DNA from 3 places in the Microbacterium jejuense genome. Region 2 is predicted to be linked to each of the others. Evidence: predicted binding sites of a transcription regulator. Region 2 holds the regulator's gene; each other region holds the start of a gene.

Region 1 (3,274 bases), on a different contig from region 2:
CTCGAGGCCGTCGCCGTGGGCCTGCTCGACGACCACCTGCGCCATTGCGTGGTGGATGCCGCGCGCCTGGGCGGCGAAGAGGCCGACGCCAAGATCACCGAGGCCACCCAGGCCATCGCACGCCTGGTGCGCTGAGCCGCCGCCTCCGGTGTGTCAGCGCGCAGCGCGCTCACGCCGGGCATGGACCACCGAGTCGACGGTCAGCACGATCAGCGCGATCCACACCAGCCCGAACCCGATCCAGCGGCCGGCCGGCATCGGCTCGCCGAGCACCAGCCACCCGACGAGGAACTGCAGGATCGGCGCAGCGAACTGGAGCAGGCCGATCGTGGTGAGCGACACACGCCGCGCCCCTGCGGCGAACAGCAGCAGCGGCACGGCCGTGATGACGCCGGTGAGACTCAGCAGCACCGTGTGCTCCCAGCCGTTGGCGCCCATCGTGAGGCCCTGCGTTGAGGCCACCACCACGAGCACGATCGCGGCGATCGGGGTCAGCCACAGGGTCTCCAGCGTGAGCCCGCTCACCGCGTCGACCGACGGCCCCACCTGCTTCTTCACGAGCCCGTAGACCCCGAAGGATGCCGCCAGCGTGAGCGCGATCCAGGGGAAGGCGCCGTAGCCGACGATGATGACGATCACGGCCGCCACCGCGATGCCGATCGCGACCCACTGCGTGACGCGCAGGCGCTCGTGGAGGACGAGCACGCCGAGCATCACGGTCACGATCGGGTTGATGAAGTAGCCCAGGCTCGTCTCGATCACATGGTCGCTGAGCGCCCCGATGATGAAGACCTGCCAGTTGATGTAGATGAGCACGCCGGCGAGCGCCGTCAGCCACAGCAGCCGTCGTTGGCGCATGACGGCGAACAGACGCCCCCACGTGCGGGTCACGGCGAGCAGCAGCGCGCAGAACACCAGCGACAGCACGATGCGCCAGGCCACCAGCTCGAAGGGCCCCGTCGGCGCCAGCAGCAGGAAGTACAGCGGCAGGAAGCCCCACAGCAGGTACGCGAGGAGCCCGTAGACCGTGCCGAGCGTGCGTTCGCGACCTGACTCGTCGGTCGTCGGCGTCGGCAGCGCGATCCCGGCCGTCGAGGCAGCGGCCTCGGCGAGATCCTCGACGCCGGCCTCGGCGGGGCGGGGCATCGGTTCGGGGCTCACCGTCCCAGCCTAGGACCGCCCGCGACCGGCCGGACGCGCGAGCAGGGGCGGCGGCATCCGCTCCTCTGCCGTTCCTCGCACGATCCCTGCCACAGGAACGACGAGAGGGCCGGATGCCGAAGCATCCGACCCTCTCGGCACGCGGTGTGCGCTGAACTCAGCGGACGACGACCGCGAGCACGTCGCGAGCCGACAGGACGAGCAACTCGTCGCCGCCGAACTTGACCTCGGTGCCGCCGTACTTGCTGTAGATCACGCGGTCGCCGACGGCGACGTCGAGCGGGATGCGGTTGCCGTTGTCGTCGATGCGGCCGGGGCCGACCGCCACGACCTCGCCCTCCTGGGGCTTCTCCTTGGCGGTGTCGGGGATGACCAGACCGCTGGACGTGGTCTGCTCGGCCTCGACCTGCTTGATGACGATGCGGTCCTCGAGCGGCTTGATGGAAACCGACACGGTCTACCTCTTCTTTCTTGAGACTGAAGACTCGTTAGCACTCTGACGTTGAGAGTGCTTACGTCAGTCTAGGCAACGCACTGGCACTCACGCAACGCGAGTGCCAATGCTGTGACCCAGTCCGACACACGCGGCACGCGCACGCCCGCGGCATAGGCTTGCCCGGTGGAGAAAGCCGAGCTGACCGCCCTCCTGACGCCCGAAGGACTGCGTCTGCTCGACGCCATGCCGGCGGTCGAGTCGTCCGACGACGTCGCCCGCGCGGTGACGCGGCTGCGGCGCGACGGACACTCTCCCGACCTCGTGTCGGCCGTCGTCGGCCAGGCCCGGCTGCGCACCCGCGCGCAGGCCAAGTTCGGCGACCTCGCCGAGCGCATGCTGTTCACCCGCGCGGGTCTGGAGCAGGCGACACGACTGCCCATCGCGGCACGGCACGCCGCGCGCTTCCGCGACGCCGGCCTCGGCCGCGTCGCCGACCTCGGCTGCGGCATCGGCGGCGACGCGCTGGGACTCGCCGCGCTCGGACTGCGCGTCACGGCCGTCGACGCCGACGAGGTGACGGCCGGCATCGCCGCGTACAACCTGGCGCCGTTCGGCGACGACGTCGACGTGCGCCACGGCACGGCCGAGACCGCCGACCTGTCCGAGGTCGACGCGGTGTGGCTCGACCCCGCGCGCCGCACCGCCGGGCACACCGAGACGAGCCGCACGCGCCCCGAGGACTGGTCGCCGTCGCTGGACTGGGTCTTCGGCCTCGCGCGACGGCTGCCTGCCGGGATCAAGCTCGGACCGGGCCTCGACCGCGACCTCATCCCCGACGACGTCGAGGCGCAGTGGGTGAGCGCCGACGGCTCGACCGTCGAGCTCGTACTGTGGTCGGGCGCGCTCGCCCGCGAGGGCGTGCGGCGTGCCGCCCTCGTCATCCGCGGGGGTGCGGCCCACGAGCTGACGGCGGAGAAGGATGCCGCAGACGCCCCCGTGCGGGAGCTCGGCGCATATCTGCACGAGCCCGACGGCGCCGTCATCCGCGCCCGCCTGATCGGCGAGGTCGCACGGTCGCTGGATTCCGGCATGCTCGACGAGCACATCGCCTATCTGACCTCGGATGCCGCGCTCACGTCGCCGTTCGTGTCGACCTTCCGCGTGCGCGAGGTGCTGCCCGCCGATCCGAAGGCGCTGTCGAAGGAGCTGCGCGAGCGCGGGATCGGGCGGCTGGAGATCAAGAAGCGCGGCGTCGACATCGACCCCGCGACGTTGCGCACCAGGCTGAAGCTGCGCGGCCCCGAGTCGGCGACGCTCTTCGTCACCCGCATCGGCACGCGCCGCACCGCGATCCTCGCCGACCGCGTGTGATCCGGTCGGCTCAGCCGAACAGGTTGGCGCGCAGCGCCGCGTACAGCAGCCAGCCCGCGCTGTAGAGGATCGACACCGAGCCGATCACGATCGCCCACACCGCGACCGCACGGCTCTCCAGCGGCCGCCGCAGCGCGAACACGGCCGACACCACGGCGACCAGCCCGATCGGGAACCCCCACCCGACGAACAGCGACACGATGAGCCCGATGATCGCGAACGCCAGCGCCCAGCCGGCGAGGCCGCGGTGGATGCCGGGCTCGTCCGAGGCGAGCCACTGCGCCGACGCCGCCGTGAGGTCGTTCG
Region 2 (3,274 bases):
GATCGCGTCGGGCATCGACACCTCGAGCGTCGCGAGCAGGTCGTCGCCGTCGCGGCTGAACACGTCGTGCGGCGTGACGGTGACCTCGATGTACAGGTCGCCGTTGGGCCCGCCGGCCGGGCCGACCTCGCCCGAACCGGGCAGCTGCAGGCGCAGGCCGGTCTCGACGCCGGCGGGGATGTCGAGCGACACGGTGCGGCGCGAGCGCACGCGGCCCTGTCCCTGGCACGTCGCGCACGGGTACGGGATCGTCGTGCCGTAGCCCTGGCAGACGTTGCACGGCTGGGTGGTGACGACGTTGCCCAGCAGGCTGCGCACCTGGCGCTGCACGTGACCGGTGCCGTGGCAGATGTCGCAGGTGACGGGCGTCGTGCCCGGCTGGCAGCACGAGCCGTCACAGGTCTCGCAGATCACGGCGGTGTCGACCTCGATGTCGCGGTGGACGCCGAACACGACGTCGCCGAGCTCGAGCGTCACGCGGACGAGGGCGTCCTGCCCGCGCTCGCGGCGCGACCGCGGCCGTCCGCCGCGCGCGCCGCCCGTACCACCGAAGAAGGTCTCGAAGATGTCGCCGAAGCCGCCGAACCCGCCGGCGCTGCCGCCGAACGGCGAGTCGCCGCCGCCCATGTCGTATCGCGCGCGCTGATCGGGGTCGCTCAGGACGTCGTACGCGTGCGTCACGAGCTTGAACCGCTCCGATGCCTCTTCGCCCGGATTCACGTCCGGGTGCAGCTGGCGCGCAAGGCGCCGGTATGCCTTCTTGATCTCGTCGGGGGTGGCGTCGCGTGAGACGCCGAGGACCTCGTAGTGGTCAGCCACTTTCGCCTTCCTGCCGCGGCCTCGCCGCGGAAATCGTGTTGCGCGCCGGTGTCAGCGGGAGGTGTCGTCCTGCTCGAGCATGCGCGTGAGATAGCGCGCGACGGCACGGACCGCCGCGAGGTTCGTGGGATAGTCCATGCGCGTCGGCCCCAGCACGCCGATGCGGGCGCGGGCGCCGGTCGCGTCGTAGTCGCTGGTGACGACGGATGCTTCGGCCAGGCCGAACGGCTCGTTCTCGCGGCCGATGCTCGCGGCCAGGCCCTGTTCGTCCGCGACCATCTCGCCCATGAGGCGCAGCAGCGTCACCTGCTCCTCGATGGCCTCCAGCAGCGGATAGATGCTGCCGCGGAAGTCGGCCTCGCGTCGTGCGAGGTTGGCGCTGCCGGCCATCACCAGCTTGTCCTGCCGGAACTCCTCGAGCTCTTCGGCGACCGCGCGCACGATCTCGTCGGTCGCGCGCACGTGCGCCGGGGCCTGCGCGGGCGGCGCGGCCAGCCGGTCGGCGATGCGCTGCAGCCCGTCGCGGACCGGGCGACCGACCAGGAGCGTGCCCAGCTCGGCGCGGATGCGGGCGAGGTCGGCCTCGTCGAACTCGTCGCCGACGAACGTGAGCCGCTGCGACACGCGCCCGGTGTCGGTCACGACGATGACGAGCATGCGTCCGCCGCCGAGCTGCACGAGCTCGACGTGGGTCACGTGGGCGCGCGCGAACGAGGGGTACTGCACGATGGCGACCTGGCCGGTCAGCTGCGTGAGCGCCCGCACCGTGCGCACCAGGACGTCATCGAGGTCGCCGGAGCCGTCGAGGAACGAGGCGATGGCCGCCCGCTGACCGGTGCTGAGCGGGCGCAGCTCGGCGAGGTGGTCGACGAAGACACGGTACCCCTTGTCGGTGGGCACGCGGCCTGAGGACGTGTGCGGGGCGACGATCAGGTCCTCGTCCTCCAGCAGCGCCATGTCGTTGCGGATCGTGGCCGCCGACACACCGAACGCGTGGCGCTCGACGATCGCCTTGCTGCCGACCGGCTCGCGCGTGTCGACGTAGTCCTGCACGATCGCCCGCAGCACCTGCAGACCTCGTTCGCTGACCATCCCGCCTCCTCGCCACACCGTGGACGCCATGCACCTGGCACTCGCATGTCTTGAGTGCCAATTCTATCCGATCGGCCTCGCGCGTTCGCCGAGCCGGACGCGCGAGTCTGGGCCCGGTTCGGGAGGCCGGCCGGCCGACGGCGTCAGTCGGTGAGCGCGCGCACGACGGCATCCGCCAGCAGCCGGCCCCGCCGGGTCAGCACGATGCGCCCGCGAACGGCGTCCGCGCCCTCGATCAGCCCGTCCGCGATGAGCGCGGCGACGGCGTGGCGGCCCTCGCCGAGCAGCTCGGACACCTCGAGGCCCTCGCGGATGCGCGTGCGCAGAAGCACGCCCTCCAGCGCCCGGGCCGAGGCATCCGGGATCTCCCGCCCCGCACCCGGCGACTCCCCCATCGCGAGCCGTTGCGCGTACGCGGCGGGGTGCTTGACGTTCCAGAACCGCACCCCGGCGACGTGGCTGTGGGCGCCGGGGCCGAAGCCCCACCAGTCCGCCCCGGTCCAGTACGCGAGGTTGTGGCGCGATCGGTGGGCCCCGCCCCGCGCCCAGTTCGACACCTCGTACCAGTCGAAGCCGGCGCCGACGAGCAGATCGTCGGCGAGCTCGTACATGTCGGCCTGCAGATCGTCGTCGGGCGCCGGCACTTCGCCGCGGCGGATCTGCCGCGCGAGCTTCGTGCCGTCCTCGATGATGAGCGCGTACGCCGAGATGTGGTCCGGCTCCAGTGAGATCGCCGCCTCGAGCGACGCGCGCCAGTCGTCCAGGGACTCGCCCGGCGCGCCGTAGATCAGGTCGACGCTCACGTCGAGGCCTGCCTCGCGGGCCGCGGCGACGGCGGTGCGCACGTTCTCGGGATCGTGCGTGCGGTCCAGCGCGGCCAGCACGTGCGGGACGGCCGACTGCATGCCGATCGACAGGCGCGTGACGCCGGCCGCCGCCAGCTCGGCCGCGACGGCCGGCGAGACGGTGTCGGGATTCGCCTCGACCGTCACCTCGGCGCCGTCGACGAGCCCGAACGCGTCGCGCACCCCGTCGAGCATCCGCGCCAGGTCGCCTGGGGGCAGCAGCGTCGGCGTGCCGCCGCCGAAGAACACCGTCGAGGCGGGACGCACGCCGCCTGCGGCCGTGAGCACCGTGGTCGCCAGTCCGACCTCCTGCAGCAGGGTGTCGGCGTACTGGTCCTGGCGCGCACCGCGCAACTCGGACGAGGTGTACGTGTTGAAGTCGCAGTACCCGCATCGCACCCGGCAGAACGGCACGTGCAGGTAGACGCTGAACGGCGCGGCGGGATCGATGCGGACGCCGTCAGGCAGGGCTCCGTCCGTCGGAACCGGGTCCCCCAGCGGCAGTGCGGAGCCCATCA
Region 3 (3,274 bases), on a different contig from region 2:
TGAGCGCGACGCCACCGCCGGGGACGATGCCCTCCTCGACGGCCGCCTTCGCGTTGCGCACGGCGTCCTCGATGCGGTGCTTGCGCTCCTTGAGCTCGACCTCGGTGGCCGCGCCCGCCTTGATGACGGCGACGCCGCCGGCGAGCTTGGCGAGGCGCTCCTGGAGCTTCTCGCGGTCGTAGTCGCTGTCGGTGTTGTCGATCTCGCGGCGGATCTGGGTCACGCGACCCTCGATCTGCGCAGCGTCGCCGGCACCCTCGACGATCGTGGTCTCGTCCTTGGTGACGATGACCTTGCGCGCACGGCCGAGCAGGTCGAGGGTGGCGTTCTCGAGCTTGAGACCGACCTCCTCGGTGATGACCTGGCCGCCCGTGAGGATCGCGATGTCCTGCAGCTGCGCCTTGCGACGGTCGCCGAAGCCGGGGGCCTTGACGGCGACCGACTTGAAGATGCCGCGGATCTTGTTGAGCACGAGCGTCGCGAGAGCCTCGCCCTCGACGTCCTCGGCGATGATGACGAGCTCCTTGCCGTCCTGGATCACCTTGTCGACGACGGGCAGAAGGTCCTTGATGTTCGAGATCTTCTGGTTCGCGATGAGGATGTACGGGTCCTCGAAGACAGCCTCCTGGCGGTCCGGGTCCGTGACGAAGTAGGGGTTGATGTAGCCCTTGTCGAAGCGCATGCCCTCGGTGAGCTCGAGCTCGGTGCCGAAGGTCTGCGACTCCTCGACGGTGACGACGCCCTCCTTGCCCACCTTGTCGATGGCCTCGGCGATGAGCTGGCCGATCTCGGGGTCGGCGGCCGAGATCGACGCGGTGGCGGCGATCTCCTCCTTGGACTCGACCTCCTTGGCGGACTCGAGCAGCTCGGCGGTGATGGCCGCGACGGCCTTCTCGATGCCCTTCTTGAGCGAGATGGGGTCGGCGCCGGCCGCGACGTTGCGCAGGCCCTCGCGCACGAGCGCCTGGGCGAGGACGGTCGCGGTGGTGGTGCCGTCACCGGCGACGTCGTCGGTCTTCTTGGCGACCTCCTTGACGAGCTCCGCACCGATCTTCTCGTACGGGTCGTCCAGCTCGATCTCCTTGGCGATCGAGACACCGTCGTTCGTGATCGTGGGGGCGCCCCACTTCTTCTCGAGCACGACGTTGCGACCGCGCGGGCCGAGCGTCACCTTGACGGCGTCGGCCAGGGTGTTCAGGCCGCGCTCGAGGCCACGACGGGCCTCCTCGTCGAAAGCGATGATCTTTGCCATGTGTGTGTCGTCCCTCCGGAACGTTGGCTGGGGGTGTTAGCACTCAACTTACGCGAGTGCTAAATCATTCTGGCACTCGACCCTATCGAGTGCAAGCCGTGGGGAAGGACGCCGAAACGCACGGAAACGGGATGCCGCAGCATCCCGTTCCCGGATCGTTCAGCGCATCGCGCGCGCGGAGGGCGTCAGACGACGCGCACCGACTCGGCCTGCGGCCCCTTCTGCCCGGAGCCGACCGTGAACTCCACGGTCTGCCCCTCTTCGAGCACACGGAAGCCCGACATGTCGATGTTCGAGTAGTGGACGAAGACGTCCTGGCCGTCGGCGACGGTGATGAAGCCGAATCCCTTCTCGGCGTTGAACCATTTCACGGTGCCCTGGGTCATGCGTGTCTCCTGTAGCCGGCGGTGCAGGGCTTCATCGTATGCAGGCGCGTGGGCGAGCCCGCTCCGATTCGTCACTTGTTGACACGCAGGCACACAAGTGTTTACCGGCGCGAAACACGGGCCGGCCGGGCCTCAGGGAGCAGGCGTCGCGGACTGGCCGGCGGCGGTGCGGTCGAGGCCGATCACGATGGTGAGCTGCTTCACGTCCGGCGACGGCGGGGGGTAGGCGTCGCTCTGCTCGGTCTCCGCGCCGCCGATGGCCTCGGCGAGACCCTTCGCCGCGGCCTCGTCCGCAGGATCCGTGTAGAAGACGGTGGTCGTCGGGAAGTCCTGCGAGCCCGCGCTGGAGGCGATCACGCTGTCGGCGGGCCAGCCGGCGTTGACCACGGTGTCCTTCAGCTGCGTCGCAAGCCCCTCCTCGGGCGTCGCGTTGAGGATGCTGACCTCGTAGCTCGTGTCCTTGACCGGTGTCACCTCGGGCGCCACGCTCGCCGACGCGGTCGGCGTGGGAGCGAGATCGATGCGGCCCGACGCGATCAGGGTGCCGAAGATGCCGATGGCGATCAGCACGACGGTCGCGAGAGCGGCCCACAGCAGCACGACCCAGCCGCGCATGCGGGGGTTCTCGGCCCGATGGGCTCCGACCCGGTCCGTGTCCGGCAGGTCGTCGAAGCGATCCTGGGGATAGCGGGAGGTCGGCACCCGTCGATGTTACCCGGCCCCGGCTGTGCGTCCGGTCCGCGACAGACCGGTGTGGCGGACCCGGTCCCGGGCGGCCCGCCGCGGGTCAGCGGGCGTCGGCGGCGTGCAGCGCGCGCTCGTGCACGCGCGCGTCGCGCAGGCGGCGCAGGCGCTTGACCAGCATCGGGTCGTGCTCCTGGGCGTCGGTGGTGTCGATGAGCCGGCCGAGCAGCTGGTAGTACCTCGCCGGCGACAGGCCGAGCTCGGCGCGGATCGCCTCCTCCTTCGCTCCCGCATGGCGGCGCCATTCGGCCTCGAAGTCGAGGAGGGCGCGGTCGCGGTCGGTCAGAGGCACACCGCAACGCTAGCCCGCGGCATCCACCGTCGCGTCGTCCGACGCGCGCCAGCGCACGAATCCGCCGAGGGGATCGACCGCCGCGAGCGCCTCGCCGTCGCGCGCGAGCACGAAGCCGTCCCGCATGCCGGGGTCGGCGCTGTGAAGTCCGGGTGGATCGATCGTGATCCACACCGCGTCGAGAGCACGGATCGCCGCGATCAGCCGCCCGCGCCCGGCACGGTCGATGTGGGGCAGCACGCCCGGCGTCGTGACGACGAGCGTCGCGTCGCGTGGCGCGCGGGCGGCCAGCGCGTGCAGCACGGCGGGGTCGGTGGCATCGCCCGCGACCAGCAGCGGCGGATCGGCGGCCGCGATGTCGAGCGCGGCGACGATGCGGTCCGCGCGCCCCGCTTCGCCGGGCCACACCAGGCTCGTGAGGAATCGGCGGTCGCCCGCGTCGGCGGCGTCGAGCGGCTGCAGGTCGATGCCCGCGCGCCACACCACGTGCGGCAGCCGCAGCGACGGATCCCCCGCTGCGTCGCACTCGAGCACGACCGTCGACGTCCCGGCGTCGGGGTCGAGCACTGTCGTGCCGACCGGGCTGCGGTAGCGATACGA

What was found. The regulator HrcA, encoded in region 2, represses chaperone genes, less so after heat shock. The targets are predictions, from matches to a motif close to TTNGCACTCGNNNNNNNCGAGTGCNAA.
Region 1: the regulator HrcA is predicted to act here: its motif matches at 1,696-1,722, upstream of groES (co-chaperone GroES).
Region 3: the regulator HrcA is predicted to act here: its motif matches at 1,289-1,315, upstream of groL (chaperonin GroEL).

What each region holds. Positions count from the first base shown of each region.
Region 1 covers NZ_BAABLG010000004.1:373,812-377,085, forward strand. Annotated here, with positions in the region: gene ABEA46_RS09245 (metal-sensitive transcriptional regulator) at 1-135, shown strand, start outside; gene rarD (EamA family transporter RarD) at 154-1,161, opposite strand; gene groES (co-chaperone GroES) at 1,319-1,615, opposite strand; gene ABEA46_RS09260 (THUMP-like domain-containing protein) at 1,781-2,968, shown strand; gene ABEA46_RS09265 (hypothetical protein) at 2,979-3,274, opposite strand, start outside.
Region 2 covers NZ_BAABLG010000003.1:233,074-236,347, forward strand. Annotated here, with positions in the region: gene dnaJ (molecular chaperone DnaJ) at 1-819, opposite strand, end outside; gene hrcA (heat-inducible transcriptional repressor HrcA) at 871-1,911, opposite strand; gene hemW (radical SAM family heme chaperone HemW) at 2,055-3,272, opposite strand.
Region 3 covers NZ_BAABLG010000009.1:42,113-45,386, forward strand. Annotated here, with positions in the region: gene groL (chaperonin GroEL) at 1-1,252, opposite strand, end outside; gene ABEA46_RS16030 (cold-shock protein) at 1,438-1,638, opposite strand; gene ABEA46_RS16035 (LytR C-terminal domain-containing protein) at 1,771-2,340, opposite strand; gene ABEA46_RS16040 (DUF3263 domain-containing protein) at 2,426-2,674, opposite strand; gene ABEA46_RS16045 (DUF2332 family protein) at 2,684-3,274, opposite strand, start outside.